DNA from 4 places in the Virgibacillus dakarensis genome. Region 1 is predicted to be linked to each of the others. Evidence: predicted binding sites of a transcription regulator. Region 1 holds the regulator's gene; each other region holds the start of a gene.
The links. Region 1 encodes Rex, which represses fermentation and respiration genes when NADH is low (regulators of the CRP and FNR family bind a similar motif). Its sites were predicted from a motif close to TTGTGAAATATTTCACAA; they were not measured.

Region 1 (8,196 bases):
TTCACTGCGGAGCTTTTTCTCTTCCTCAAAGCTTAATTTCTTTTCATCTACTTTGTTGATAACCTCTGTTGATCGCCGAAGCCTTTCACGTTCCGCTTGCTCTTGCTTCTTTTCAATATAGTAATCATAATCGCCTAAATAAACAGTTGCACCATCACGCTGCATTTCCACCACCTGATCGGTAATTTTGTTGATAAAATACCTGTCATGAGATACGAAAATAATAGTTCCTGGAAAATCGGTTAACGCAGCTTCCAACACTTCTTTGCTATCTATGTCCAAATGGTTTGTCGGTTCATCCAGTACGAGTAAATTCGCTTGTTGCATCATTAGTTTAGCCAAAGACAGCCGTGCCTTTTCTCCACCACTTAATGTGTGAACCTGTTTCAACACATCGTCACCGGAAAATAAAAAGTTACCTAAAACGGTACGAATATCCTTTTCATTTACTGTCGGATACTCATCCCATAATTCCTGCAAAATTGTTTTCGATGGTGTTAGATTCATTTGTTCCTGATCGTAATAGCCAATCTCGACATTTGTGCCAATTTGGATCGTGCCGCGGGTTGGTTTTAATGTTCCAAGGATCGTTTTTAACAAAGTTGTTTTGCCAACACCATTTGGGCCAACAAGGGCAATACGTTCTCCTATATTTACATGAAGTGTCACATGTGAAAACAAATCCTCGTTACTATCCGCATAATGAAAGGCTAAATCATCAATTTTCAATACATCATTTCCGCTTCGTCGTTTGGTTTTAAACGAAAAGGATGCAGATGATTCCTCGCCAGCCGGTTTATCGAGTTTATCCATTTTTTCTAGCTGTTTTCGTCTTGACTGGGCACGCTTTGTTGTAGATGCGCGAACGATGTTTTTTTGAATAAATTCTTCCATTCGTTTCATCTCTACCTGCTGTTTTTCAAACTCTTTCATTTCCTGTTCAAAATTTAGTGCCTTTTGTTCAAGAAATTTACTGTATGTGCCGTAATACTTTTTCGTTCTGTGATAGGAAATCTCGTACACAATCGTAACGGTTTTGTCCAAAAAATACCGGTCATGGGAAACGATTGTAACGGCACCTGGATAATTTACTAAGTAATTTTCCAACCATGAAAGTGTCTCGATATCCAGGTGGTTCGTCGGTTCGTCCAAGATTAGCAAGTCGGGCTTTTTCAATAATAGTTTTCCCAAGGCCAGGCGAGTTTTCTGACCGCCACTTAGTTCATTAATCGGTGTACCGTAATCATAATCCTGAAAATGGAGTCCTGTCAGGACGCCCTTGATATCAGCTTCATAACGATACCCGCCACCAGCTTCAAATGCTTGCTGTTTCTTATCATAATCGTGCAGGAGCTGTTCATAGTTGGCTTTTGTTAAGGAAGCAGCTTGCTCCATTTCCGTTTCCAACAAACGCAAATCTTTTTCCTGATCAAGCAAGTGCTGAAAGACAGCAAGCATTTCTTCCCAAATGGTTTTATCTGATTTAAGGCCAGTGTGCTGGGACAAATAGCCAATGGAAAGATCCTTTGGTTTATGCATGTCACCTTCATCATAGCTAAGCTCCCCAGCCATTATTTTGAGCAGGGTCGATTTACCAGCACCGTTTCGGCCGACAATAGCAATCCGGTCTTTTTCTTTTATTTCCAGTTTTATATTCGATAGTATTTGTTCCGCACCAAAGGATTTGGAGATCCCGTTTAATTGCATGATAATCATTTCGTTCACCTCATCCACATAAGTGTATCGCATTCTTAATTGGGCTCGCAATATAATTTGTGAATAAAATCACGACTTATTGGATTTTTTCTGATAAACTAAGAGATATACGGAACGTAAAAGTGAAATGGAGATGAGCATATGGCAAATTTCACACACTTTAATGAAGAGGGACGGGCTCGGATGGTTGATATTAGTGAAAAAAAGGAAACAGATCGAACCGCCCTTGCAACATCCAGTATTAAAGTCTCAGAAGAAATTTACCAAAAAATTAGTAGTAATCAAATAAAAAAAGGTGACGTGCTTGCAGTTGCACAGGTTGCCGGGATTATGGCTGCCAAGAAAACTTCTGAATGGATTCCAATGTGCCATCCATTACAATTAAAAGGAATAGATATTTCGTTTGACTGGCAGGTTTCGGCTGATACGTATGTATTACATATAGAGGTATTTGTTAAGACAAAAGGCAGTACAGGTGTTGAAATGGAAGCATTAACGGCAGCTTCAGCGACTGCACTTACAATCTATGACATGTGTAAGGCAATTGATAAAGGAATGGTAATCGGGGAAACCTATCTACTGGAGAAAAAGGGCGGAAAATCAGGTGATTACTATCGGAAAGGGAAGGAGGAGTAATCGTGGATCAGAATAAAATTCCACAAGCTACCGCAAAAAGACTGCCGCTATATTATCGATTTTTAAATAATTTGCATTATCAGGGGAAAAGGCGAGTCTCATCCAAAGAATTGAGTGAGGCTGTTAAGGTGGACTCGGCAACGATAAGGCGCGATTTCAGCTATTTTGGGGCATTGGGGAAAAAGGGCTATGGTTACAACGTCGAATATTTACTTGGTTTTTTCCGGAAAACATTGGATCAGGATGAAGTGACCAAGGTTGCGCTGATCGGTGTTGGAAATCTTGGTACTGCATTTTTACATTATAATTTTATGAAAAACAATAATACAAAAATAGTAATGGCGTTTGATACGAATGCGGATAAGATAGGGACAGAAATTGGCGGTGTTCCAATTTACCATATTGATGAGTTGGAGGAAAAAATAGCTGGCGTTCAAGTTGCGATCTTAACGGTACCGGCAACTGAAGCAGACGGGATCACCGAAAGGCTTGTCGATCAAGGTATTGCAGGTATCCTTAATTTTACGCCGGCACGGATATCCGTTCCAGACAATATTCGCGTTCATCATATTGATTTAGCTGTAGAATTACAGGCGCTGGTTTACTTCTTAAAACATTATCCATTAGATTAGGTTTTAGTTTGGGAAGGATGCAAATATAAGCGTTTAAAGGTTTTCTGTTAAGCAGGAAGCCTTTTTTACGTTTTAAAAAATTATACGGCATAGTTCTCAAATAGAAGTTTTACTATTTCCTCAACAAATTGCTTCCGCTAACATACTGTATAGTGATCGTTATTTATTCGGGAAAAGGATTGAAGTAAATGGCAGTTGTGGAAACGGATAAATGGCTGAAGGATTATATCAAGAAGAAGGGGAAATTACGGGTGGAGCAGCGACGGCAGCAAAAGGAGCAAATATGCGAGAAGTTAATCCCTTATTTTCAGGATGCTTCTTCCGCTGATATCCATCAACATTTGCTTTACCACGGTCTTTTTTTACCGGGCTCACAGGATAAGGAATTAATTGAATCTTTAATCCATAGCAATTGCTGGAATATCATAGAAGAGGGGTTTGCCAAATTAAAAAAGGAATGGGATGGGCCGGATGTTCCCGTTTTTATATTCCCTTCTGATTTGCAAAACAAAAAATTGCAGGCTGACTTTAATGGGTTGTCCGGCTTGTCCTATCAAGACAAGGTTTTCCTGTTTGCTGCCGGGAACAATACGAAAGAAGAACTGCAAAAACTTCTCACCCACGAATATAATCATGTATGCCGACTTCATTATCTTGATAAACGGGAAGACAAGATTGAACTGCTGGATTCCATTGTTCTGGAAGGTTTAGCGGAAATGGCAGTGCAGGAACGCCTAGGTAAGGATCACTTAGCTAAATGGGCATCCATATATGACGCTAATACTGCACAGAAATATTTTAAAAGATGGTTAAAACCAAATTTAACATTGCCGAAAAAAGACCGGCGGCACCATGACCTATTGTATGGAGAAGGTTTTATTCCCAGATGGGCTGGATACAATGTCGGATTTCATATCGTGTCATCGTATATGAAAAATAAACAAAAACGGATAAAAGGAACATTACATGTCCCTGCAGAAACTATTTATGCGGATTCGGATTTTTCAAGCTAAGCAAAAAGCCTGCTTAGGCACAGGCTTTTTGCAATGCTGAAAAGGGTGAAGGGATAATATATACATCTTCCAGCCGCAGCATGTGGTAAGGAATGTTCAGGTTTTACCAAAAGAATAATGGTGATAAGGCTGCAATAGCTGCTAGGGCGATTCCTGCACCAAAACCCCATCCCCATCCCCAGCCGCCATATCCACCGTATCCACCATACCCATAACCGAACCCGCCAAGATTTCGGTTTCCCATTGGACGAAGGTAGACATGTGAATTACTGACGCGTGAAACGACCCCATGATGTACACGGCCATCTCTTGTTCTGATTCTGACAGGACGTCCAACGCATCTTAAACACTGATGATAATAAGGATTCACTGACATCCTACATTTACTCCTTTCCCATTGAATCAAATATAATGGTTTTTTTAAGGGTGATGTTAGTTGACGTAAAAGTAAAAGCGAGCGAGAAATTTTGCTGCTGTAGTAATACCTTATGTCAGTAAACCCCTTCTGATTGGACAAAAAACTCAGTATTTCAATAAAAATAGGTGAACTGGAGGTAATTATTTGGACATGTTTACGTATCACGACGTTTTGGCTCATCTTGGTGTTGGCGGGGCCCATCCAGGTGGGTTAGCCTTGACGAAGGAATTGCTCAAGGATCTGCCTATTAAACAAACGAGTCATATTCTTGACGCAGGGTGCGGTACGGGACAGACAGCTGCTTTTTTAGCCAAAACGTACGGATGTCAGGTGACTGCCCTGGATCAGCATCCGCTAATGGTGGAAAGGGCAAGGGAAAGGTTTGCCAGGGAAAAAGTAACGATTCAATTAGTAGAGGGGGATATGGAGAATAGCACTTTAGCAAAGGAATCTTTTGATTTCATCATTGCTGAATCGGTGACGGTATTTACCAATGTCACAAAGACTGCCAGGGAATATATCCGTTTATTGCGAATAGGAGGTATGCTTCTCGATCTGGAAATGACGGCGGGGGCCGCTTTTTCAGCTGATGAGGTTGGTGATTTTCAAGAACTGTATGGGTTAAGGGAGATCCCTATCGCGGAGGACTGGAGGAGCATATTTCGTAATGCCGGTTTTCATTCAGTTGAGATAGTAAAGGAACATACGGTAGCCCATTTATTGGAAGGGCAATCCTTGCAGAAGGATGCATTTGAACTGCAGGAGTTAAATCCGCTGGAACCACTTGATCCGTCATTATATCAAATCTGGGATAAACATCAACGATTGACCGAACGATTTTCCAATCAATTAAAGTATGTCGTATACAAGGCGGAAAAGTAATGGGAAACAGGGATGGCAAATAGTCGTTTTGACACCACTAGAGAGTGGGACAGAATAATAACTCTCGCCTCCTTCTGAGAGGGAGAAATATCCTCAACGATTATATATAGCAAGGGAACATGTAAGGCGGGCGTTGTACACTAGCCACTGAGCGCCGGAAGTGGAATAGTCTTTCCTGATAATGAATTAATTAGTGAAATTCAGATGCGTTCTTAACTGGGAAAAACAAGAAGGAGCAGCACAGGCACACAGGCTACTCCTTCTTGTTTTTATGCTTTAGCCGGAAGTCAATCAATAGTAAACGGAGGGAGACACCAAAATCTAGCGTTGCAATGACTGCAAGAACGATGGTTGAAAAATTCCAAATAGTATCTGTAACGGTTTGTGTTGCAATATACGTAAATAACAGCCCCATTAAAAAATAAATAACAGCCATTATTTTTGGTGAAGTTCGCATACTTAGCCTCCAATTAAAATCATTTGCATCTGTTCCAAATCCCGCATCATTTTTTCAATTTCCTCCTGCGTTAAGGAAAGCTGGAGAATAACCACAATAGAATTTAAAGACATGTGTACTAAAATAGGCACAATGATTCGTTTTGTTTTGACATAGACAAATGCAAATACAAATCCCATCGAACCGTAAATTAGGATATGCTCCGGTTCACCGTGGATAATGGCGAAAATAAATGCGGAAAGTAATGCTGCGAAAAAGAAGTTCATTCGCTTATATAGTTCGCCAAAGATTATTTTCCGGAAAATAACCTCTTCCAATATCGGTGCAATTAATGCTGGAATAATGATAAATAAAGGGGTTGCCCGACTTATCTCCATAATCATTTGTGTATTTTCCGATCCTGCTGTGATACCAAGCAATTTCGTTTCAATTGTGGTGGCTATTCCTTGGGCAAAATAGGCCATGAACAAACCGCCGATCGCCCATGCTATGTTATATCCCCAATTAACGGTAGTACGCTGATTACTGGTTTTTATTTCAGGCTTCATAATCCATAAAATAACGATAAGCCCAGCGATAAAGCTGATGATTGTCCAATAAATAATAGCGTCAGCTTCGCTTAATGGTGTAAGAAAATATAACAATGGTGCAAAAACAACGCCGGAAAATTGTACTGCAATATAAGTTAGGATGACATACCAGTACCTTTTCGTCAAAATAAAACGACTCCTTTTATGTATAGTAGTATCATAATAGTGTATGCGGTTAACCGGATATCTATTAGCAAATCCATTATTTCATGTACGTAATCAAACTCTACCAAATAGTTTAGCATATTTTTTTGCTTGGTAATAATAGTATGGTTTTAGCGCAAGGATCAAAACTTCGATGTGTTTCTATGACTCATGTATCAAATTGCCTGGAGATCTTCTGCTAAGACCGTCTGCTTCAATCGCCAGCATAGCACGTCCTGTATAGCCCCTCACAATTGTCCTGCCCCCAATTTCAATGGGGCAGGGCTGCTGTGCCGATGTTATAAGGCTAACCCACAAAGGTTCGTTTCATCCTGGACACACTTGCAAGGAAGAATTTTAAAAAAAAGTAATTAGATTGCTTGCATTTTTGGAGTGTTTTATTTATTATATTAAGTGGAATTAGCACTCGACATTCATGAGTGCTAATAAATCAAAAAATACATTAAAGAAACGAATTAAGGAGGTTGTCTACATGATTAAACCACTAGGAGATCGTGTTGTAATCGAGCTTGTTGAACAAGAGGAAAAAACTGCAAGCGGTATTGTACTTCCAGACTCGGCAAAGGAAAAGCCACAAGAAGGTAAAGTCGTTGCTGTCGGTTCTGGTCGCGTTACAGACAATGGGGAAAAAGTTGCCCTTGAAGTTGCTGAGGGAAACCACGTAATTTTCTCTAAATTTGCTGGTACAGAAGTGAAATATGAAGGCACAGAATACTTAATTCTTCGTGAAAATGACATTTTAGCTATTATTGGCTAAAGAAAAATATCATAAGATTCGATTTTAAGGAGGGCATTTTATTATGGCTAAGGAAATTAAATTTAGTGAAGACGCTCGTCGTTCAATGCTTCGCGGTGTAGATACATTAGCAGATGCGGTTAAGGTAACATTAGGGCCAAAAGGTCGTAACGTTGTTTTAGATAAAAAATTCGGATCACCGTTAATTACCAATGATGGTGTAACCATTGCAAAAGAAATTGAACTGGAAGATCATTTCGAAAACATGGGTGCACAGCTTGTTTCTGAAGTAGCATCAAAAACAAATGATGTTGCTGGTGATGGTACAACAACAGCAACCGTATTAGCACAATCCATGATTCGTGAAGGGCTGAAAAACGTTACTTCCGGTGCAAATCCAGTAGGCGTTCGCCGTGGTATCGAAAAAGCAGTTGAAGCAGCTGTAACGGAACTGAAGTCCATTTCGAAACCAATTGAATCAAAGGAATCAATCGCACAAATCGCTTCCGTTTCATCTGGTGATGAAGAGGTAGGCAGCCTAATTTCGGAAGCAATGGAACGTGTTGGCAATGATGGTGTTATCACAATTGAAGAATCCAAAGGCTTCAATACAGAATTGGAAGTCGTAGAAGGTATGCAATTTGATCGTGGCTATGCTTCTCCGTACATGGTTACAGATCAGGATAAAATGGAAGCGGAATTGGACGATCCATACATCCTGATTACAGATAAAAAAATTGGCAATATCCAAGAAATATTGCCAGTGTTAGAGCAGGTTGTTCAACAAGGTAAACCGCTGCTATTGATTGCGGAAGATTTTGAAGGAGAAGCACTTCCAACATTAGTGCTGAACAAGCTTCGTGGAACATTTAATGCAGTTGCGGTTAAAGCCCCTGGTTTTGGCGACCGTCGTAAAGCAATGCTTGAGGATATCGCAGTTTTAACTGGCGC
Region 2 (8,196 bases), 1.6 Mb from region 1:
TATCCTATTGATTATTGTAGGAGTAGCCTATGTTGGGTATGGATATTAAGATAAAAATAAAAATTTGAATGGTAAGGAGGAATTTTATATGATTTTCGGATGTTGTTGTGGAAGATACCGATATGGCGCACCTGTTATTGGAGCTGGATATAACGGCGGCGGGTTTGCCTAAAATGATTCATTTTGGCTTTTTAAGAGCTCCACTCCTTTCTGCAATTGTTTAACCTTATAGCTGTCAAGTCTGTCAACTTCATCGGAAGGCTGCAGCGGTTCGGTTGCATCATTATGTTTCCCATGATTGTGATGGCCGCCATGAATAAGCCCTTTCATCATAAACAACATCATGAGTGGACAGATTAGAAGAAGTAATATAAAACCCCAATCCGTTGAACACACCTCCATCATACAAATCCATAAAGAATTTGAAGATTTACCCCCCCTATATTTAATATTACAATTGAGTCATTGTTCGGGTCTATCGGAACCATGGCAATTCTGATACATCTGTTTCATTTCTTCTTGACCCTTTGACCAATTTCTGGATGCATCTCTTGCATAGATGGAAACATCTCATCAAAACTTCATCCTTTCGAGTCACTTTGCGCAAAACCAACATTACCAATCCCTGTGACCAAAATAGTGGCCAATCCAAAAGAAACAAGCTTTCATAGTTTTACTCCTCCCTTCATATAAAGCATAAAGGAAGGATTTCAAATAATTATCGAGAATTTGTTACAAACGCTTGAGGTCCGGGATTAATTCACCCACTTATACCCAACTCCCCACACCGTTTTAAAATGATCATCAATTGGGAAACCAGCTTGTCTAATTTTTTCTCTTATGTTCCTTACATGCGAGTCAACTGTCCTTCCGTCGGTATCGGAATGATACCCCCATATCAGCTCAATCAGCTGTTCCCTAGCAAATACCTGGTTCGGTTTTTTCATTAACAGACCAATCATAGCAAATTCCTTTGGGGTCAGCCTAATCGGCTGATGTTTATAGGTAAGTTCAAAGCGGTCCTCATCCCACAACAATCCGTGTACTTCCATGCGATTCGTGGGAATTCTTCTTCGTAATAAAGCTTCCATTCTGGCAACCAGTTCATCTTCATCAAAAGGCTTTGTAATATAATCATCAGCCCCGAGCCTCAATCCTTTTATGATATCTTCCCGCTGATCTCGTGCAGTTACCATAATAATAGGTACATCTGAAACATGTCTAATTCCCTGGCAAAGCTCCCATCCATTCATTTCCGGCATCATAATATCCAGCAGCACGATATCGAACGTTTCCTTTTCTATATAGGACAATGCCATATCTGAGCCCAATGCTTTTGTACAATTGAAATGGTGGGGCTCTAAATACAATGCCAATAAATCAAGCATACGTTGTTCATCATCAACTAACAGTACCTTCTTCATTAGGCTCACCTCTTCTTAACGTAATGATAAAGGTTGTCCCTTTTCCCCGTTTGCTTTGAACTTCTATCCTTCCGCCATGAGATTCAACAATTTCTTTGGCAATCGCCAACCCTAACCCTGTTCCACCACTTTGTCTTGACCGTGATTTCTCAACACGGAATAAACGGTCAAATATATATGGCAAGTCAGCTTTCGGTATTCCTTCCCCTTCATCGGAAATAAAGATATGTAATTCATGTGTAGTCTCTCTTACTTCCAAAAGAATCCGGTCACCTATGGAAGAATGTTTTTTGGCATTATCCAAAATATTGATCAGAACCTGCTGAAATCGTTCCGGGTCAACAAAAGCGATAATATCTTCCTGGCAATGGACAGAGAACATTATATTTTTTTCCGCAAACACCGGTTGAATCCGGTCTGCTACAGATTTAATTAGGTCACATAGGTTGACATCTTCCCGAATAATGGAAAATTTATTTTGATCCATTTTAGCAAGTTCAAATAAATTTTTAACTAGCTCGGACAACTGATCTGTTTCATCACGTATAATTGCCGTATACTCCTTAATTTCTGCTTTCGACGTACTTTTCCGATTAATGATATCAGCATAGCCTTTTATATAGGTTAAGGGTGTCCTGAGCTCGTGTGAGATGCTTGCCAAAAATTCATTTCTTGCGGTTTTCAACTGTTCTAGATCATTTGACAATTTGGTGATCGATTCGGCTAATTCTCCCAGTTCATCTTTACGCTCCGTATGCAGCTCAACCTTGTTTCTGCCCTTGCTAAGCTGTTCCGTTGCTTCCTTCATTTTGATGATCGGTAGGGTAATAAACCTGGTTAGAAAAAAGATGGCAATAATCGTTAGCACTATTGTAATAAGACCGATGAACACAAACTGAAGCCCGAGCTGATCAACAATCTTTTTTACGGTATTTGTGTTGGCAAACATAAATACGTTTCCCTGAAGCTCACCATTAATTGTTATTGGACTTTCAGTTGCGATATATTGTTTCTGTTTCCAACGGTCTTCAACAATTTTACCCTCGGTGGGTATAGAATTATTTCTAGTGCGTTTCATCACGTTCATCATTTCCTGTTTAATTGGATCAGACGAAACGATGACATTACCATTCTCGTCCGTTACGATAACTACAAAAGCAGAAACAGATTCCATAATGCCTACATGTTCCAATGTTGACCTATTAAAATTATCTTCTAAGACGTCTCGATGTGTATTCCCGCGGGCTAACGTGCTTTCCATCACTTCATCAATTCGTTCATTGGCCAGATTCGTATATAATGCTAAAAACAAGAATGACTCAAACACAAGAATAAACACAAAAAATAGCAATCCGATTTTAAATGAAAGTTTATTAAACATAGCCTACCTCTTTACACCCAATAAGTTAATGTATCAAAAATACCTATCACAATGAGCAGCAGCCCTGCTGCCTTCTGAGTAATTGCGCCAATTTTTCTACTTTTCTTTAGTATCGCTCCACTCGCGCCAAAATACCAAATAAGAAAAATAACAATTAGTAATGGAAGAGATGTGCCAATTCCAAATACGGATGGCAGAATTACTCCATATGATGATACGAGAACGATAGGCATTAGGGTCAATAAAAATAGTACAAACATAGTTGGACAAAAGGCAAGTGTAAAGCTAACTCCCATCAGGAAACTACCCAGGCAACTGTTACCAAAGGCCCGCTGCGGAAGTTGAAAAATACGCCATGTCCGTTTCCAGCGGAACAAACCAAGCATAAATAACCCAATTACCAGGAGGAGCGACCCAATTGCTTTTCGCAATATCGGCAATATTTGCACTAGCGTACTGTAAATCCCCTGCCCCAGCAACCATACCACGAGACCCAATACAGAAAAGACGACAATCTTGCCGAAAATAAACCAGAATACATGAACCCAAGGTACTTTCTCGACTAATGATTTATTTCCATAAATGGTAATAGCACTAATGTTACCGGTAAGCTGACATGGTGCAACTGCACCAACAACACCGAGAAAGAAGGCAAACAACAATGGCAGCTGTTCCAATCCATATGCAATATCCATAATTGGACCACTCAATGTACTGCTAATTCGATTAAACAAATCAAACATTTTTAAATCAGCTCGCTTATTTTACTTTTCCATCGACTAAAATTTGCTCCCAAGATTTCATATTATCATTTGATAAAAATGCCTGTCCCTTTGTTGTATATATCGCAAACTGTTGATTGTCCTGGGGATTTTGAGCAATATATACTGGCCCATCTTCTGTCAAATCAGGTAATAGTAGTTCTTCTTGTTCACCATTTTTAATCGTATATTTTACTAAAGACGGTCCACTATTATAGCTGGCATAATATAAACTTTCTTCATTAAAAAATACCGCTGTACCTTGGGCTGCATCTGTAAGCAGTTGAAAACTTTCCCCACCATCTTTTGACAAATAGACACCGGCTGTTGTAGCTGCTGCAACCAATTTTGAATCAGAAGGATGGATGGACAAAGCGAACAATTCCCCTTCTAGACCCTGTGCGCCGACACTTTTCCATGACTTTCCATCATCGGTACTCTTGTAAAAGCCTTGTTCCAGCTCCGAATTTTGCCCTGGATTCATTAAAAAGATATCATGACTCTTGTACCCTACAGCCATTCCGTGAAAATCAGTCTCTCCTTCAAATTTCACGCTTTCTAATGTCTTTCCACCGTCGAAACTCCGCTGGATCCCAATCGGATTTGGTAAATCGGAATCCTCACCGGGATGTCCAGATGTATAAAATCCTTCATCAACTGCATTAAACCCCATGTAGTCATTTAAATTTTTCGTTGTTTCCAGCCATTCCCCATCACGATATATTTTTAAGCCTGTATGTGTAGCGAAATATAATCCTTTGTCGCTACCAGCATAGCCCATCCCATGAACATGGTCCACGCTGCCATCAAACGAAACCTCAAATTCTTTGCTCTCACTACTGCTGCAACCAGCTACGAATAATCCTGCAACAAGAGTTACAATAATCATTGCTTTTTTCATCATCTGTACTATGTCCTCCGTTAATTTTAAAGTTCCCTTTCTGTTGCTAAAAGAAGTTGCTGCGACTAGCATATAGGATAAATATCAAGTTTTTGTGCAGAATCTGTTTGGATGAAAAATTATATATCTTACTTTTGAGAAATGATGGGTTGTGTTTAAATGAATAGTTAAATAAGGCAATAAAATCTATGCTTCCCTTAAATTCTCTCTCTTTTGAATATGCTTCATTATATACTTTGCATCATAACCTACTCCCCGCAGAAATGCAGAGCCACGCCTATGTTGCCAAGGTAAACTCATAAAGTACATCCCTTCTGTTTTGGTAATACTCCTATTATGATCGGCTTTCCCTTGCAGTCCTGTACACCGGGCACATTTATCCAAAAATAGACACATTTTCGATGTTTAATAGTTGTATACTATCGTCAATCTTTGAGATTCTCACCTTCACAAACTCCACAGAAAACACATAAAGTCGTCATAAATTCTTTAATTTCTTTTGAACAATAAGTGAAAAAAATCACATCATATTGAAACTCACATTATAGATCCTTAACATCATATGTGTATCTGTTGTGATATATCTCACACCAACCATTTAAACAATTCATCCAAAAAGGAAGGAGATATTGCATGAAAAAGAAATTAACCTTGTTAAGTATGGTTATCATTGCAATAACAGTGCTAGCTGGGTGTGAACCATTAACAGTTTTAGATCCTAAAGGACCCCAAGCCAACACGTTATCTGATGTTATTATGATATCCATTTGGACAATGATGATTATTGTCGTCGCGGTTTTTGTACTTTTAATAGTTATGCTGACAAAATACCGTGAGTCAAAACAAAGTAAAGACTATGAACCCCCGCATATTAAAGGGAACAAAATTGTTGAAACCATTTGTGTAGGGATACCTATTTTAATTGTCATTTTCCTTTCAATTGTCACTGTTAAAAGTACATATGAAGTCGAAACAGTACCAGAAGGATATGAGAACCAGGAACCTTTGGTTATTTATGCAGCATCGTCCAACTGGAAGTGGCATTTTAGTTATCCTGAAGAAAATATTGAAACAGTAAACTATGTGTTTATCCCAACAAACCGACCAATTCAATTTAAAATTTATGCCTACGGTCCGATGTCCAGCTTCTGGATTCCACAACTTGCCGGACAGAAATACGGAATGGCCGGTATGATAAACACATTGAATTTGGCAGCTACGTACCCAGGAGAATATATGGGCCGAAACGCTATGTTCACTGGTGAAGGTTTTGCCGAACAAACATTCAACGTTAAGGCACTTCCCCAGGATGAATATGAAACATGGGTAAACGAAATTAAAGCTACTGCAAAGCCGCTTACAAAAGAAAAATTCAACAAGTTGTTGGAACCGGCTCATCTTGGACAATTAACGTTTACTGGAACTCATTTGGGCTTTTCACCTCCTCCTAGTGAACATCATGGAGCTAGCACACCTGATGAAAAGTCCGAAGGAAAAAATGAAACAAATTAGTTCTTTGAGAGCCAGGAAAGTAAATGACTAATTAGTTAATAGCTTTCAAAGTTTTTAACCATAGTTTCATATAATTGAAAGGAGTTAAACAAATGGATTTTTTTGATAGATTTGCCATACCTAACCCTACTCCTACAATTTTCGCATCAATGGTTGCTATTGCACTAACTGTTATTGCAATAATTGTAGTCTTAACCTATTTTAAAAAATGGGGTTATCTATGGCGTGAATGGCTAACAACAGTTGATCATAAGCGGATCGGCATTATGTATTTGCTATCCGCAATATTGATGCTATTTCGCGGTGGAGTAGATGCCATTATGATGCGTGCACAAACTGCCATACCTGAAAACACATTTTTAAACGCTCAGGAATATAATGAAGTTTTCACTACACATGGGGTTGTTATGATCATCTTTATGGCAATGGCATTTATTATGGCCTTAATGAACTTTGTCGTTCCACTACAAATTGGTGCCCGCGATGTGGCGTTTCCGCGTTTAAATGCTTTAAGCTTCTGGCTATATTTCATGGGTGCAATGTTATTTAACATCTCGTTCGTCATTGGTGGTTCTCCTAGTTCTGGGTGGTCTTCCTATTTTCCACTCGCAGCTAATGAGTTTAGTCCATCTGTCGGAACAAATTATTATATGCTAGCGATTCAGATAGCTGGTCTTGGTACTTTAATTACTGGCATTAACTTTATTGTTACCATTCTTAAATTTAGAGCACCTGGCATGAAACTGATGAAAATGCCCATGTTCACATGGTCGGCGTTAATAACGAACATGATCATCGTTTTTGCGTTTCCTGTTCTAACAGTAGCACTTGCAATGGGAACAATGGACCGGCTATTCGGAACGCACTTTTTCGCAACAACCAACGGTGGTATGGATATGCTCTGGGCGAACTTTTTCTGGGTTTGGGGACACCCTGAAGTGTATATCTTAATTTTACCGGCATTCGGTATATATAGCGAGATTATTCCAACTTTTGCACGTCGTAATCTCTATGGTTACAAATCAATGGTAGTCTCGATTGTAGCTATCTCTGCACTCTCCTTTCTGGTATGGGTTCACCATTTTTATGCAATGGGACAAGGAGCACTAGTAAACAGTATCTTTTCGATTGCAACAATGGCAATTGCCGTACCAACCGGAGTGAAGATTTTCAACTGGTTACTGACACTTTGGAAAGGAAAAATTGTATTTACCACTCCTATGCTTTATTCAGTAGGCTTTATCCCAATTTTCACCATTGGTGGGGTTACCGGGGTTATGCTGGGAATGGCAAGTGCGGACTATCAATATACCAATACAATGTTTTTAGTCGCACATTTCCACTTGGTTATTATTCCAGGAGTTGTATTTGCAATGATTGCTGGTCTCTTTTATTGGTGGCCAAAAATGTTTGGGTTTATGTTGAACGAAAAACTCGGGAAATGGTCGTTCTGGTTTATTGCAATTGGTGTTTGTCTTACATTTTTCCCAATGTTTATCTCCGGTTTGGATGGGCAGGCACGTCGGATGTACACATATTCAGAAGCAACCGGATTCGGTATTTGGAATATGCTTTCATTTATCGGGGCACTCATGCTTGCAGTAGGTTTCGCTTTAATCGTATACAACATCTACTACAGCATTCGCTACGCCTCAAGAGATATCAGTTCAGATCCATGGGATGCACGCTCGCTGGAATGGGCTACCCATAGTCCTGTTCCAGAATATAACTTTGCAATTACACCACAGGTCAATTCATCAGAGGCTTTCTGGGATGCCAAGAAAAAAGGACATGAATTATTTAAAGGAAAATTCAAAGAGATTCATATGCCGAATAATAGTGGTGTACCTTTTATCATGTGCTGTTTCTTTTTCTTATTCGGATTTGCCTTTGTTTTCAGCATGTGGGTTGTTGCTATTATTGCAGCAATCGGTATCTTTGCTTGCATGACTCACCGTTCTTTTGAAAGGGATCATGGGCGACACATATCTGTCGGGGAAATTAAAAAAACGGAAGAAAAATTAGGCGGTGCTAAAAAATGAAGATAGACCATTCGCAACCTCTGGAATATAGCACGGAACAAAACAAATCTAATATACTCGGCTTCTGGATTTTCCTGGGCGCTGAGATCGCGCTTTTTGCAACACTTTTTGCAACATATTTCATATTGAAAAATGGTACTGGAACCGGCCCTGCCGGCGGTGAGGTTTTTGTAGT
Region 3 (8,196 bases), 1.9 Mb from region 1:
CTCCCTTTTCCCCTCGTAGTCTGAAGTTGGTTGATACGGATAATGACTATACATAGTTACCCCCCTCCGTCACAATATAATTTATTCAATATCCCGGAAAGGGGGTACATTTATCTGTAAATTGGTGAATTGGCCTATTTTAGGTTATTCAAAATTATCAAATGATACGGGCATGAACAACGGTTAATGCGACATTAATTTGTCAAAATAGGACTCAAGAAGGCTACTCCATAACGCCGCAAAATAAAAGCAACCAAAACCAGTTAAAAAGGGCCTTTCAACTCTTTTCTAAAGCAAAGGCCCGAGTATCAAAAAATTGTGTTTTCACATAAAACGATAAGATTTTAAAGGCATCGCTAAACCGTTCTCCACGTTACTGCTAGCTGTGTAGTAATTCGCTTAAGCAGGATTCTGGCATTATTTCCAATAATGAGCTTGAATACCTTTAAGCGTATCAACAGAACGATTAAATTTTTCTTTTTCAACGTCATCCAAGTCAAGTTCAACAATATTCTTCACACCAGAACGATCAATAACAGCAGGCGTACCGATATATACATTTTGATGTCCGTACTCGCCTTCTAACAACACACCAACCGGTAATGCAACCTGTTCATTTTTTAAAATTGCCTTCGTGATCCGAGCCAATCCCATGGCAATTCCGTAGAAGGTGGCTCCTTTTGATTCAATAATTTTATAGGCTGCATCACGCACTTCTACAGCAAGTTCCTCTCTTCTTTCATCTGTTAGCCTGGACGCTATCGATACTCCAGAAATGTTAGCCGCGCTCCAAACTGGAAACTGTGAATCCCCGTGTTCACCAATAATATAAGCATGAACGCTTGTCGGTGCCGTATTAAACTCTTTACCCAATAAAAAACGCAGTCTCGCGGAATCTAATATTGTCCCTGATCCTATTACCCTTTCTTTTGGTAGACCAGAAAACTTCCAAGTAGCATACGCCAAAATATCTGCTGGGTTCGTTGCCACTAGAAAAATGCCATTAAAGCCAGATTTCATAACGTCTCCTACAATCGACTCAAATATCTTCATGTTTTTGCTTACGAGATCCAATCTTGTTTCTCCTGGTTTTTGGGCCGCTCCTGCACTTATTACCACAATTGCAGCATCCTGGCAGTCCTCATAAGAACCATATTTGATCGTCATCGTACTAGGTGCATAGACAACTCCATGATTTAAATCCATCGCATCGCCTTTTGCTTTTTCTTGATTTACGTCCACAAGCACCAATTCATCACATAAACCTTGATTCATTAACGCATATACATAACTTGAACCCACAGCTCCCGTTCCAACTAAAACTACTTTGTTTCCAACTGTAATACCCATATTGTTCCCTCCAGCAAAACTTATTTGTGATAATATTTACATAGGTGAGTCAAAAATAAGGGAAATTACTCCAACCTATTTTTAAGATAAAATATATGTGATTTATTTCACAAATTAATTATACAACATTTCCTTAAATGTCTGCAACTGCTAATTATTTTCCCCTTAGTCGTTGCATGGAAAATTTCGGAGTATTAGTATGCACTGAACACCGGTTGGTAACCTTGACTCTTTACTTGCCTCACCTTTTCTCCAATAGGTTGACATAGATAATTATTATACATAATTTCCCCCTTTATCCAAATAATATTTATTCTTTTCTTGGAAGGGGGACTTTATCCGTTAGTTGGTGAATCGATCTATTCGTTAAGCTCCTCTCGCCTTCTTTTTGGATGGCAAAATGATTTGTTCCCCTTTTTCATAAATCCCTAATAGTTTCTTGACTAAAATTAGCTTAGATACAAATCGGCAAGCAACTGCAGATGCAAAAATACCTAGAATTGCTGCTGCAAGGACATCTCCTGGATAATGAACACCTACCCCGAATACGGGAAAGTCCGACACAGGCAGCTAATCCTATCCAAAAATATCGCAATCTTTAAGAAAAACTGGGCAAACCCCGCCCGGTCCTTTTCGTAGTTGAAAAAAGCCCAATTTCTTAATATAATACTAAGAAATTGGGCTTTTTAATATCGGAATTTCAGCGGTTTAAGGGAATATCCAAAATACGGCATCATTAATCGCTACTTCGTTTATAAGCAGGCTTTACGGAGAGAAGCCGAACAACTCGTACAAGTGGGCATTATTCATGAAAAAGAAAATACACACTATCTCACTTTTGGAAGAACTTCGCAAAGTCGTACGCATAAATAAAGGCATGTATCAAGAACGTCTATAACAGAATCAGCCTTGCCTTTCATTTTACTTTAAGTTTTTAACTCCCGTTTCTAATATTTCCATTTGCAGCAGTGTCTGTTCATCTGTAATGGTTTTATCTTTACCATTTATGACGGCTTCATATAAGTCATCATATACTCTGCCATAATCACCATTTACGGATTTCACTTTTTCTTCGCGGATTGTACCTTCTTCATCGATATATGTCAGTACACCATAATGTTTTATTGTATCTATACCAAAATCCTTGTTATCAGGCATGTAAAATAACTTTAAATGTTCTTCCTGACGATCTTTGGTTTGTTTCACAAAACACCCGTTTTTACCATAAACGGCGAAGCTGGGTCTTTCTTTAAGTCTAAAATAACTGGATTTTACAGATACCTTTAACCTGCCATAATATAAATCCAAATCGAAATAGTCATTCATTCTTCCTTGTCCTAATAATTGCCTTACATCATAATGTATATGATCAGGCTTGCCAAAATAGCTGATGACCTGATCTAGTGTGTGACAGCCATGTTGATATAAAAATGACGAAGCAGGATCAAAGGAATGAACAGACTCAGGTACTTCGGGACGATAATAGTCATAATGCATTTCCACTTCCAACAAGTCCCCCATTTTTCCTTCTTCAATGACCTTTTGAACGGTTAAAAAATCACTATCAAATCGTCTATTTTGGTACGCCTGAACAATTAATCCTTTCTCTTTTGCCAATGCAAATATTTCTTTTGCCTGTCTTGATGTTTCCATAAAAGGCTTTTCGACCAAACAGTTTTTATTATGTTCTAATACGATTTTTGTGTATTCATAGTGGCTGTCATGTCTTGTGCAAACCACGATGAGTTGAATGTCCTTGTCATTTAATAATTCATCTAAATCAGAAGTATAATTTACTCCTGCAATCCTATCCCAGCTATCATGTTCAGGATTTCTTCGATAAATTGTTTTTACCTTTATATTCTCTCTTTGCAGTACGAATGGCAGATGATATCTGTTCGTACTTTTCCCATTTCCAATATAACCGATAGTAAGCATAGCAGCCTCCTGAAATGTATTTATATGCAATATCTTCTGTTAATACCGAAGAAACAGTCTGTACCTATCCGAACGCCAAGTGAAAGGCTTTCTTCGACTTCTTTCATTGAATCGTTGAAAAAGCACCTCCTTATATGGATAAATTTATCATACTAGGAGGCACTTCTCTATTTATATACGTTATTTAGATACAGACTTATATTAAATCTTTAAAAAAGCTCGGGTAAGTATCTTTACTTATTACATCAAGTGTATAACGTGGAAGACGACACCAACCACGAACAATCCAAGTATCATGACAATTGGAGAAACTTTCTTCCTAAGCAGCCACATACAAAGAAGTGTTAGCAACAATCCAGCTAAACCGGGAATTAAGCTATCCAAGTTGTCTTGTAAAGTAGTTACCTCATATTCGCTTAATGATCGGCCCTCAGCTTGCTGTTCCATTGCAGATTTAATTCCTTCAGACCCAGCAGGTAATTTATCCCAATCAATATAAGCACCTTCGTCAAGTTGAACTTTAGATACCGTTGGTGTAAATGCTACAGATACCCAACGGTTAACTAATGAACCAAGGATGAACATCCCCAGTATTGCTGCACCTTTTGTAATATCCTGAAGTAATCCGCCAGATAAGTCATCCGTAATTTTAGAACCAGCTTTGTAGCCAAGTTCTTGTGTATACCACATGAATCCCATACGAATGATATTCCATAAAACGAAGTAAAGAATTGGTCCAAGTATGTTACCGGTCATAGCAAGAGAAGCCGCTAATGCACCGAGGATTGGTTTAACCGTGAACCAGAACATTGGATCCCCGATACCTGCTAAAGGCCCCATCATTCCGACTTTAACCCCTTGAATTGCCTTGTTGTCAACCGGTACACCATTTGCACGTTCTTCTTCAAGTGCTAAAGTTACACCAATAATAGGGGAAGCCACATAAGGGTGGGTATTAAAAAACTCTAAGTGACGTTCCAGTGCAGCAGCACGATCTTCTTTTGATTTATATAATCGTTTGATTGCGGGGATCATGGAAAATGCCCAACCACCGTTTTGCATACGCTCATAGTTCCAAGAACCTTGAATGAAAGTGGAACGCCACCAAATAGAAATACGATCTCTTCTTGATAATTTCAATTCTTGTGCCATTTTAATGTCCTCCTCCTTCTTTAGTAGTTATCAATAATATCGCCTAATGGATCACCAGTGTTTCCGTTTCCGCCATTACCCGAACCGCCTTGTTTAGTAAGCGCTAAATAGATAAGTGCAAGAGCTACACCGATACCGCCCAGACCCACAAGGGTGATAGATGGAATAGTCGCTAATACGAAACCAATTGCAAAAAATGGCCATACTTCTTTTGTTGCCATCATGTTAATTACCATTGCATAACCAACGGCTACTACCATTCCCCCGCCGACTGCTAAACCGTCTGTCAACCAGCTCGGCATTGCTTCGAGCATGTCTCTAACCGGACCTGCACCGATAGCCACAATCAATGCAGCTGGAATTGCAATACGTAACCCCTGCAGGCAGATAGCGATAACATGCCACATTTCAATTTTCCTAAAGTTCCCTTCTTTCGCTGCAGCATCCATTAAATGTACTATTCCTGTTGCAATGGTACGGACGACGATTGTCAATAATAAACCTGCAACTGCAAGTGGAACTGCAATCGCAATTGCGGAAGATACACCGGCTTGACCTTGACCACCTAAAACTAAAATAATTGCAGATGCAACAGATGCTAATGCAGCATCTGGCGCCACGGCAGCTCCGATGTTTGCCCAACCTAAAGCTATCAGTTGCAAGGTACCACCTAAAACAAGGCATGCCGCTAAATCCCCTGTAACCAAGCCGATTAACGTACAAGCAATGATTGGCTGGTGAAAGTGGAATTCATCCAATACGCCTTCCATACCAGCTAAAAATGCTACGATAACAATCAATATTATTTGAATAATAGTCAAATCCATAATTATTAATCCTCCTTTTTCTGGTAATCAGGATCATTTCTGTTTGTTTAACTCCGCTTGAGCCCTTTTAATAATTTCATCCATGTCGCCTTGTGAATCGTTCGGAACTTTACGTACATCGAAATTCAAACCAGCTTCTTTTAACTTAGTAAAAGCATCAATATCATCTTGACTAAAGGCCAACACCTTATTCGGTTGAACTTTACCAGGTGAGTGTGCCATAGAACCAACGTTGATTGTCTCCAGTGGAACACCACCTTCAACCGCTCTAAGCGCATCTTGCGGGTTTTCGAAAAGAAGTAACGCGCGCTGGCCGCCAAAGTGTTGATCATCTTTAGCAAGTTCGATCATTTTATTAACAGGAACAACGTGTGCTTTTACACCTGAAGGAGCAGCCTGTTGGATCAATTTCTTACGAAGTTCATCCTTCGCTACTTCATCAGACACAACGATGATACGTGTAGGCAGTGTATTTTTGGTCCAGGATGTCGCAACTTGTCCGTGAAGTAACCGAGAGTCAATACGCGCTAACACATATTCAAATTTACCAGGAGCACCTGTACTTGCTGGTTGAGCAGTTTCTGCTGCAGAAACTGCTGGTTCTAATTCTTCAGGTTTTACTTTAACCGCTTCTTTAGCTGTGCCAAGAATATGAGCAGCAATTTCATGCGCTGTGTTCATTGAGAAGCGCGATGAATAAGCTTCGATCAACATTGCCAAGTTCAAACCAGCAACAATTGCCCATTTATCTTTGTGTTCTTCCACCAAGCTGTTGGCTTGGTTGAAAGGAGTTCCACCCCAAAGATCGACTAAGAATAATACTTCGTCTTGATTGTCGAAAGAAGCGATTGCTTCTTTCATTTTTGCCTTTACATCATCAGGTCCTTCGCTCGGCATCAATGTAACAGCTTTTACATTTTCTTGTTCTCCAAAGATCATCGCACCAGATTGCAAGATACCGTTTGCAAATTCACCGTGACTAGCAATGATAATTCCTACCATCTTTTTACCTCCTCTATTATGGTTAAGGCCTCTATAAACATGCTAAGCTCCTAAAGTAGTATTTTTTTCAGCTCATCTGAGGCGATTACGTTTCGTAATAAAAAAAGCATGAGCAAAAGTAGACTAGTGAGTTAAATGAAAGCATGGGGGTAAAAAGACCTACATTCTTCGTTTTAATCACTACTTTTTACTCATGCCTGATCGAATCAGTAACACGTAAAAAATATTTGCGATGGTTATTTTTTTGAAAAGGCTTTAATGATAGCGTTAAACAAACCATCAACCGAACTACTTTAATAAGCTTCTATAAAGTAGATTAACACACCAGTTTTCCTCTTTCAAGAAAACAGTTATTTGTTCACACCTCCGTAACAGTTTATCCGTTAACGATTTATGAAGATGTCCCAACAAAAAAAGACAAGTTCCGACCTGTCTTGGATGTAAAACTATTACTTTTTAGATTTAGGCTTGAAATTTCGTTTGATCACATCAAAGAAACCTAATGATTGAACCATATGATTCGGATCAACGTATTCACGAATTGCTCGAAGGACCTTTTTCGGATCTTTAGAGGAAAATGTATATGTCCCATTCCGCTTCGTTTGGATAGCATAACGCGGGATCCATTTCCCTTTGAACAAGACTGAAGCGATCACGTAATCAACTTCTTCCCAAGGAATTTGAATAAACTTACGAGCATCACGATTATTGAAGAATTCAAATCCTTTGTCTCCAATCATAATCTTACCATAATCTGAAATTCTTATATGTGAGGTTGCATCAATAACTAAATCGACTTTTGTGTTGATTGATTGGACCATTTGATCTACCCCATTTCTTTCTTTTCATAATACTATTATACACGCTTTACCAATTAAATAAAAAATACTTGGGACAAGTTACAGCATTCCTTCATAGAGACTTGTCAATAGTGCATGTATTCCTTATAACTGAGCAATGAACATGAATGAAAATTCAATTGGTTCAGTTAAACCTGTGATGAAGAAAGTTAACACAAACCTTATTGACTTATGATACGGCTCACCCTTATTGTTTGAGAGGCAAAAATAGGCATTGGTCCATTACCGATGCCTATTTTCCAACTTTAAATTCATTTGTTGTAACAATGGTCTTTATTACATCTTTGCAATGTCTAAAATGAGTTGGTCAAACTCTTTAATTAATTTCTCATTACTATATCTTTAAAATCTGTTTCATACATTTCCTTAAAATTCCTACCTACTCTATCATTTAATAATGCAATAAAATCATCAATTGCAGGCAATATGGATTCTAACTTTCTTAAATCCAAAGCAATATTAGCCATCATAGCTGGTCTAAGATTGGCTTCCTTAATACTTTGTTCTAACCTTTTTTGCTCATCAGACCAATAACTCAGATAAGCTAATCTACTTTCTACACTATAGATATTTGCTTGATAATTCTCATATCTATTTTCTTCTTTATAAAACTTATAATCATCACTATTTACCACTATGAAAAATAGCTTTTTTTGATAATCTATATCTTTCATTAATTGAGTAATTTCATACATACAATTTAATGATTTTATATACGCGCTGGTCACTAATGCAATAATAACATCATGATTTCTGATAGTTTGCATAAACTCTGATAAACTGTCCCTATACTGAGTGACATTTATATCGCGAGTAGTTTCTAAATTTTTATATAAACTTATTTTCTCTTCTATAAGATTTACAAGATCACTATCTTTATGTGCATAGGAAATAAACACCTTCTGTACTTTTAATTCTTCAAGCGCTCCATTACCATTAATCCTGTAAGGCACTTTATTTACTTTTACTAATTCATCAGATTTATTCACAGAAATAAAAAGAATACTAGCATCTTCTATGGTCAAATATCCACTTTTTATATTTATACTGCCTTCTATCAAATCTTG
Region 4 (8,196 bases), on a different contig from region 1:
CCATAATTTCCGATGGATGGGAGTAATTCCAGTCATAGCCCATTTCTTTTGCAATTAACGTGATGATTTGCCAATCCGGCTTTGCATCCCCGACCGGATCAAGTGCTTGGTATAACCGTTGGATGCGCCGTTCGGTGTTCGTAAACGTTCCTTCTTTTTCCAGACTAGGGACTGCTGGCAAAATAACGTCAGCATATTCAGCTGTTTTCGTTAAGAATAAATCCTGTACAATAAAGAAATCCAATTTTTCGAAGGCATTAGTTACGTAGTTTATATTTGCATCGACAACACCAGTATCTTCCCCTAAAACATATAAAGAATGGAGCTCACCATCATGAATAGCACGGATCATCTCATGGTTGTCCTTACCCGGTTCTCTTGGAATCTCAGTATTCCATGCTTTTTCATAACGCTCCCGAACTGCATCATCGGTTACTTTTTCATAGCCCGGGAAGAAGTCTGGCATACTACCAAAATCACTGCACCCTTGTACATTATTGTGTCCCCTTAACGGATATGCCCCAGTACCATTTCGCATATAGTTACCGGTGATTAGCAACAAATTGGATATTGCCGTGCTTGTGTCACTTCCCAACGTATGCTGTGTTACACCCATCGCCCAGCAAATGGCCAATTTATCGACACGAACTATTTCCTGGGCAATTTCCTTTAAATCGGCTTGGGAAATTCCCGTTAATTCCTCAGCATACGCTAACGTAAATTTTTCCAGACTTTTTTTGTATTCAGCAAAGTTATTGACCCATTTATCAATAAACTCCCGGTTTTCCCAGCCTTGGTCAATAATATATTTTGTCACGGCAGACAACCAGACTAAATCAGTTCCGCTTTTGGGCCGGAAAAATCGATCGGCTCGCTGGGCCATTTCATGTTTCCGTAAATCGAACACGTACAGTTTTTGCCCGAAAAGTTTGTGTGAACGCTTAATTCTTGAGGCAATAACGGGATGTGACTCCGCAGTATTCGACCCAATAACTATCACCATATCTGCTTGGGCGATATCGTCAATCGAACCGGAATCACCGCCATGCCCAACAGTCCGAAACAGCCCTTTCGTTGCAGGAGCCTGACAGTAGCGGGAGCAATTATCCACATTATTTGTACCAATAACTTGTCTTGCCAGCTTTTGCATAAGATACGATTCTTCATTGGTTGCTTTCGATGAAGAAATAAAGCCAAGTGCATCTGGACCATGTTCTGCGCTAATTTCCTGAAATCGTTTTGCGATAAAGTCCAATGCTTCTTCCCATTCCACTTCAGCAAAATGATCCTCTTTTCGGATGAGCGGCCTAGTAATCCGTTCCTCTGAATTCACGTAATCCCAGCCGAATTTCCCTTTTACACAAGTGGAAATGCCATTTGCTGGGGAATCTTTTTGTGGCTGGACTTTTAATATTTTCCGGTCCTTTGTCCATACATCAAACGTACAGCCTACCCCACAGTATGTACATACCGTCTTCGTTTTTTCAATCCGTTCTTCCCGCATTGCGGCTTCTGTATCCGAGACCGCAAATAAAGGCCCGTACCCCGTTTCTGCTTTTTTCGTTACTTCAATCATCGAGCGTAACAAGCCTGGTTTATGGTCGGTCATATAGCCAGCTTCGCCTTCCATGGACGTTTCCATTATCGCATTACAGGGGCAAACCGTTGCACACTGGCCGCAACTGACACAAGATGATTGATCAATTGGTACGTCATTATCCCAGATAACACGCGGTTGTTCTCTGTCCCAGTCAATAAGTAAAGTTTCATTCACCTGAACATCCTGACAAACTTCAACACAGCGCCCACATAAGATACATTGATCCGGATCATACCGGTAAAACTTGGACGAACGATCAACCTCATATGGCTTTGCTTGAAAAGGCCTTGCCTGATGTTCCAATCCGAAATCAGCAACCGTATTATGAATCTCGCATGTTCCATTGTTGTAATCGCAAACCGTACAATACAATTCATGCTTTTCTAATATTCTGTCTAACGCTTCCTTCTGTGCAGTATGGACCATTTCAGCGGTTGTCTCCACCTCCATCGCCTCGGTAATGGTTGTACCACATGCGCGGACAATTTCCCCATTGACCTTGACCATGCACGTGTCACAGGTCTGAATGGGCCCTAGTGATTCGTTATAACATATTTGTGGTACAAATTCGCCCGTAGTATTTATCAAATCTAGTAAAAGCTGTCCTGGTTCTGCCAGATATTCTCTACCATTTATTGTTACAATGATATGCTTTTGCATCAAGCTTTCCTCCCTATTTGGAAAAATACAGATTCCGCTGCACATCCCCATATATGCGCGAATCATGTGTATATACATTCAGTTTATTTTTGCGGACAAAACCAACTGCCGTAATGTGCAAATCATCAGCCAGTTTTAATGCCAAATCTGTAGGCGCTGATTTTGCTAACAGAATGCCCCCTCCCATTTTGGATACCTTCAAGACTACTTCAGAGGAAATCCTGCCACTAAATAAAATACATTTATCTTTCATTGACAGTTTATTTTGCAAAATAAATCCATATAGCTTATCAAGCGCATTGTGTCTGCCAATGTCAATGAAGGAGCTGATAATGCCGTTGCCAGCTGCCAGTGCTGCCTGGTGTACACCACCAGTACGATCAAACGCCTCGGCGATGTAATCGAATTGTTTCATCAAGTCAAGCGCCTGATCAGTGGAAATCGTTATTCTTGTTGTAATCGTTTTAGCTGTTTTAACGTCCTGTTTCAAATAAAATTCCCTGCTTTTACCACAGCAGGAACCAATCCATCGTTCAGTTCGTTCCGTAAATTCGATCGTGTTAACGAGCTCGACATAAGCAAACCCCGCCACATCGTCAATTGTTAATGCTCTCATTTGTCCGATCGATCGAATAATACCTTCTGAAGCCAAGAAGCCAATAACTAATTCTTCTAGATGATTTGGCGTACAAACAATCGTGGCGTATTGTGTACCGTTGATCACAATCGTCATTGCCGATTCGCGAGCGATTTCGTCTTCCTCTATTGTCTGCAGGTGGTGATGATATTTCGTTGTCTTCCATAATGTTGTACTATTTTTGTCCATAATCGCTCCTCCCTTTGACCATAAACCATACCTTTTCCCACGTAAGACCGACTATTAAATTATATTTCTAACAAGCGCCGATGATTCCACTAACGTGGTTCATTAACAATACCCGAAATTTCGATGTTTGCATCATATTGCTCACCTTGTAATCGTTTCATATCAACCCTGATCCATAGGGAAAGAATCAAAGCAACGATGAAAAGAATGCCAAAGACAAACATCGTAATATTGTAGCTTTTCGTTGAATCATAAATTAGTGATAAAAGAAGCGGACCAGCCACGCCAGCCATTGCCCAGGCAGTCAGAATATAACCGTGAATAGCACCGAGCTGTTTTGTCCCGAATATATCGCCAATATAAGCAGGAACGGATGAGAAGCCACCACCGTAACAGGACACAATGAAAAACACCAGTATTTGCAGCAATATTGCACTTGCAGCAAATGGCAAAAGAAAGAATGCAGCAATTTGAATCACAAAAAACGTGGTATAAACATTTGGACGTCCGATATAGTCTGACAACGTTGCCCAGCCGATCCGACCGCCACCATTAAATAACCCCATAATTCCAACCATGGCTGCAGCCGCGGCAGGTGTCATCCCGGCAATTTGCTGAGCCATTGGAGATGCAACTGAAATGATAGCAATTCCACATGTTACATTCAAAAACAGCATAAACCATAACATCCAAAACCGGCGCGTTTTTATTGCTTCATTCGCAGTAAGCTGGGAAAGATCCGGTTTAATTTTTCGTGTACCATTTTGTTCACTTTCTCGAAATCCTTTAGGTGCCCAGCCCTTTGGCGGTGGGGCAAGATACAAAGAGGCGAGGCTCATAACGGCAAAATAAATAATTCCAAGAATAAAAAACGTGTTGGAAATTCCTACTTTAACGATTAAGGATGCAGCTGCCGGGCCACTAATTAATGCCGCAAAACCAAAGCCCATAATGGCAAGACCCGTAGCAAGTCCCCGATGATCGGGGAACCATTTGACCAGCGTCGATACTGGAGCTATGTATCCTATCCCCAAACCAATTCCACCGATAATACCGTAGAAAAAATACAATAGAAGCAATGATTCCATTGCTGTGGCAAGACCTGAACCAGCTACACCGACACCAAAAAACAGCGCAGCCAGCATTGCTGATTTTCTCGGTCCATGTTTTTCAACAAATCTGCCCATAAAAGCAGCAGCAAACCCCAAAATAAAAATGGCAATACTAAAAACGAGCGAAATTTCTGTCGTACTCCAGCCAAATTGGTCTACCATCGGATTTGTAAAAACACTCCATGCATAGGCGGATCCAATCGAAATATGAACCCCGACAGCAGAGGCAGCAATTAACCAGCGATTTTTAACCCTCTCCAATGACATCCTCTCCCCTTTTGGTTTTCAATTATAAACACTTTGTGAATTAAATTTAAAGCAAATTTATCATGTAAGCGTATGCAAGTCAACCAGCATTTTGACTTTATTGAATTTTCATCGCGCTTTCCATTACGTTCCCACATTCTTGGTGATGTTTCACGTTTTACGTTGCATATGGACTTGTGACATTAATCACTACTTTTCTAATTGAAAATAATTATCATGGGGTATAACAAAGGCATATGAATCCGTAATACGAGGTGATAGTTCAATGAGCACAAAAAAATTTATCGAGTTAGATGTACGGGAGGATCTTCGTTTAAAAAAAGAGCCTTTCGATAAAATCATGGGAGCCGTGAAGCAGTTGGAAGATGGGCAAGCACTTGTATTACACGCACCCTTTAATCCTGTTCCTTTACATGCTGTTTTAAAGCGCAAAGGGTTCACACATGAAGCCGAAAAAGTAGCGAAAAAGCACTGGAAAGTTACCTATATCAAAAAAGGAGTTGAATGAAGTATGATTATTGATAATCGTGGACTAGAACCACCAAAGCCAATGATGCGTACACTAAAGGCATTGGACAAGATGAACAGCGGTGAGTCGTTAACCATTATCAATGACCGTCGTCCGATGTTTTTGTACGAGGAATTAAATGAGCGCGGATATTTGCATGAAACAGAACCTCAGGAAGATGGAAGTTTCAAGATTATCATAACAAAGACTGGTGATTAAACATGATGCCCGGTACGAGCATGAAATCAGACACAAACATTAAATTACCACTGGCTTTTATTCTTTATGCGCTAATAGCATTAGTAGCAGCACAAATAATACTTTTTGTAAATAATGATCTATTAGCTGCGGGAAATTTTCGCATCCCCGACATCTGGATGGGGGCTCATTTTTTGCTGTTAGGATATGCTGTCATGATTGCGATGGGGGCAATGTATCAGCTTGTCCCTGTTGCCTTCCTGACACCGATATGGAATCAAACATTTGGTTTTATCCAATTTCTTGTTACCGCTATTGGGATAACAGTTTTTGCGTTGTTACTGGGCTTGAAACCTGACCAGGCTATCTACGGTGGAATTATGGCCATTATTGGGATCATTATGTTTGTGATTCAGATGGCTAAAACGATCTTAAGGCAGCAAAAGAGAAATTCAATGACCCTATTTGTTCTTGGAGCAATTACCTGCTTTTTTTTAACAATTGTTGCCGGATTTTTGTTAGCATGGAATTTTGCCTTTGGCGGTGTTGGTAACCATAATACCATTTTGCATACGCATATCGTACTTGGCGTTGCTGGATGGTTCACCTTGCTGATTTTCGGGTTTTCCTATAAGCTTGTCCCCATGTTCAGTTTATCTCATGGTTATTCGATGAAATGGGCAAAAACCGCCTTCTTTACCTATATTGCAGGATTGCTCGGATTAATTGGATCATTTTGGACAGGAAGTGCATTGTTATCAGGAATTGGCTGGATTTTGCTGTTAGCCGGATTTAGCTTCTTTTTCTTTGATATTCGGGAAATCCTCGCAAAACGAATTAAGAAAAAATTGGATCGTCCTTTTTCATTTTCTTTGTTAGCCATTCATATTGGTTTAGGTGTCCATATAATCGCTGTAGGGCTATATCTTTTTCAGGTAAGTAATCAATTGATTTGGAGCTGGTTGATTTTTCTTTATGTGATGGGCTGGATCATCTTTAGCATTTTAGGATATTTATACAAAATTGTTCCATTTCTATGGTGGACATACAAATACTCGGAACGAATCGGCAAGGAAAAAGTTCCGACATTAAAAGATATGGTTAATGAAAAAGTGGCTGTAATACTGTTTGTGTTGTTTATCATTAGTGTTGCAGGACTCATGCTGTCCGGGTTATTACAACTTAGTATATTTTTACTTATTTTTCAGGCTCTGCTCGCGTTAACTTCATTACTTTACACAATATCCATTATCCGCGTGCTGCTTGTTTAATAATGAAAGGAGAGATTAGAAATGTCATTATTAACAGAGGTTAGGGCATCATTATTTGAAGTGATTGATCCGGAACTTGGTGTTAATATTATGGATTTGGGGCTTATTTATGCGATTGAACTGGATGATAATGATAACGTTAAAATCACGATGACACTTACGACCCCCGGATGCCCGATGCATGATAGCATTGCTAACGGAGTAAAATATCGAGTCGGTCAAATTGAAGGGGTTGCTGAGATTGATGTTAACCTCGTTTGGGAACCGGCATGGTCACCTGATAAAATGAGTGACCGGGCAAAAGAAATGCTAGGGTTTGCATAAAGTGAAGCTTCATTCAGCGGGGGTTTCCGACACACAGGACGTAGCGTTTTTAGTTTACTCACACTTAGAGGTGGGTATTGCAGCGTTAATACATAATAAAATACTAAAGGCTAAAGATACCGCTATATCTTTAGCCACTATGGCGCCTCCTCTTAATAAGGAGGAGTTAGCAGGTAATCGTAGGCCTCTCCTTGAAGAAGCCTATTTTTTTTATGATATCTCTATGCAAATGGCTCCATCATCCCCCGCTAACCGGCGGAATAAATGCGACGACATCACCATCCGCAATTTTCGCTTCTTCGGTTTGATACTCCTCGTTAACCGCAATCATCGCATTATCAAGGTTTTCCAACTGATAGGTTGCCAGCAATTTTGCTTTTAACTCCTTGACCGAAACAACATCCGCTTCGACAGAAATTTTCTCCTTTCCTATCGCTTCCCGCAACTCGGCAAAAAATAACACATCAATCATTTTTCATTTCCTCCTCTGTTGGCAGATTGTCCATATAAGAAACCATTTCTTTCTGATCACCTATCCACTCGGTGCCATCTTCCCAGTGTTCCTTTTTCCAGATCGGGACAATTTCCTTAATTCGTTCAATGGCATATCTGCTTGCCGCAAAGGCATCATTTCGATGTGGAGTCGAAACAGCAATGACAACAGCAATATCGGAAAGCTCCAAACGACCGATACGATGTACAATTGCTGTTTTGGCATCCGGCCATTTTTCACTTATTTCATTACCGATTTGGCAAAGCTTTTTCTCCGCCATTGCAATATATGCCTGGTATTCCAAAAATAATGTTCGCTTACCCTTCGTAAATTCGCGAACGGTGCCAATAAATGTATTAATCGCTCCCGCCTCGGTACGAACAACCTTTGCGATGCAATCATTCAGGTTTATCGGCTGATCGGTAATCCAAAAATCCTTTGCCATCCTAACACCTTCCGTCCAGTATGTAATCCGCCAGCTTAATTACATGTGCTTCCATGTTTGTGATCGGAAACGCAGGATAATTTACACCTTTTAGCAGGCCTTCATCCCATGATCCTACTGCAATTATCGACGAAAGCTTGTTTAAAAGCGATTTGTCCTCTTCACATTTTAATAAAACAATTTTGGGAAAATCCGCTTGTTTAAACCCTTCTACAAACAATAAATTAATCTGCAATAATGTAAATAATCGAATAAGTTCTGTTAAATCCAGATTCGGAAGGATTATTTGGCTGTTAGTTTCTCCTTGAACCAGACTAACGCTTGCACCTGCTGCAAAATGCTGATAATTATCCGTATTCTTTATTAATGCGGGCTCTCCTCCATGTCCGTGATGTTTTAACGAACCGACTTTCAAGCCCTTTTTGGAAAAGTGCGTTATCAAATACTTCATTACAGTTGTTTTACCTGAATTTTTATAACCAACTATTTGGC

Region 2: qoxA (cytochrome aa3 quinol oxidase subunit II) is a predicted target of Rex. The motif match lies at 5,041-5,058, and genes of this name have one in related genera.
Region 3: CZ382_RS12630 (L-lactate dehydrogenase) is a predicted target of Rex. The motif match lies at 1,446-1,463, and genes of this name have one in related genera.
Region 4: CZ382_RS02880 (DUF2249 domain-containing protein) is a predicted target of Rex. The motif match lies at 4,640-4,657, and genes of this name have one in related genera.

What each region holds. Positions count from the first base shown of each region.
Region 1 is NZ_LT732554.1:2,541,267-2,549,462, forward strand. Features, by position in the region: gene CZ382_RS21690 (ABC-F family ATP-binding cassette domain-containing protein) at 1-1,716, opposite strand, end outside; gene moaC (cyclic pyranopterin monophosphate synthase MoaC) at 1,858-2,352, shown strand; gene CZ382_RS21700 (redox-sensing transcriptional repressor Rex) at 2,355-2,984, shown strand; gene CZ382_RS21705 (DUF2268 domain-containing protein) at 3,173-3,997, shown strand; gene CZ382_RS21710 (hypothetical protein) at 4,101-4,373, opposite strand; gene CZ382_RS21715 (class I SAM-dependent methyltransferase) at 4,566-5,297, shown strand; gene CZ382_RS21720 (YdiK family protein) at 5,551-5,754, opposite strand; gene CZ382_RS21725 (CPBP family intramembrane glutamic endopeptidase) at 5,757-6,470, opposite strand; gene groES (co-chaperone GroES) at 6,925-7,266, shown strand; gene groL (chaperonin GroEL) at 7,310-8,196, shown strand, end outside.
Region 2 is NZ_LT732554.1:958,445-966,640, reverse strand. Features, by position in the region: gene CZ382_RS14445 (YjcZ family sporulation protein) at 1-49, shown strand, start outside; gene CZ382_RS14440 (DUF2933 domain-containing protein) at 169-402, opposite strand; gene CZ382_RS14435 (response regulator transcription factor) at 756-1,424, opposite strand; gene CZ382_RS14430 (sensor histidine kinase) at 1,402-2,805, opposite strand; gene CZ382_RS14425 (cytochrome c biogenesis CcdA family protein) at 2,817-3,548, opposite strand; gene CZ382_RS14420 (F510_1955 family glycosylhydrolase) at 3,565-4,470, opposite strand; gene qoxA (cytochrome aa3 quinol oxidase subunit II) at 5,101-5,979, shown strand; gene qoxB (cytochrome aa3 quinol oxidase subunit I) at 6,072-8,021, shown strand; gene qoxC (cytochrome aa3 quinol oxidase subunit III) at 8,018-8,196, shown strand, end outside.
Region 3 is NZ_LT732554.1:626,505-634,700, forward strand. Features, by position in the region: gene CZ382_RS12625 (hypothetical protein) at 1-54, opposite strand, end outside; gene CZ382_RS12630 (L-lactate dehydrogenase) at 418-1,350, opposite strand; gene CZ382_RS12635 (hypothetical protein) at 1,717-1,914, opposite strand; partial or broken gene CZ382_RS24250 (hypothetical protein) at 2,044-2,236, shown strand; gene CZ382_RS12645 (oxidoreductase) at 2,272-3,288, opposite strand; gene CZ382_RS12650 (PTS system mannose/fructose/sorbose family transporter subunit IID) at 3,529-4,440, opposite strand; gene CZ382_RS12655 (PTS mannose/fructose/sorbose transporter subunit IIC) at 4,461-5,267, opposite strand; gene CZ382_RS12660 (mannose/fructose/sorbose PTS transporter subunit IIA) at 5,301-6,269, opposite strand; gene CZ382_RS12665 (DUF956 family protein) at 6,719-7,090, opposite strand; gene CZ382_RS12670 (TIR domain-containing protein) at 7,450-8,196, opposite strand, start outside.
Region 4 is NZ_LT732553.1:569,052-577,247, reverse strand. Features, by position in the region: gene fdhF (formate dehydrogenase subunit alpha) at 1-2,260, opposite strand, end outside; gene fdhD (formate dehydrogenase accessory sulfurtransferase FdhD) at 2,274-3,086, opposite strand; gene CZ382_RS02885 (L-lactate MFS transporter) at 3,176-4,459, opposite strand; gene CZ382_RS02880 (DUF2249 domain-containing protein) at 4,731-4,973, shown strand; gene CZ382_RS02875 (DUF2249 domain-containing protein) at 4,977-5,192, shown strand; gene CZ382_RS02870 (hypothetical protein) at 5,195-6,442, shown strand; gene CZ382_RS02865 (metal-sulfur cluster assembly factor) at 6,464-6,766, shown strand; gene moaD (molybdopterin converting factor subunit 1) at 7,005-7,238, opposite strand; gene CZ382_RS02855 (molybdenum cofactor biosynthesis protein MoaE) at 7,231-7,704, opposite strand; gene mobB (molybdopterin-guanine dinucleotide biosynthesis protein B) at 7,706-8,196, opposite strand, start outside.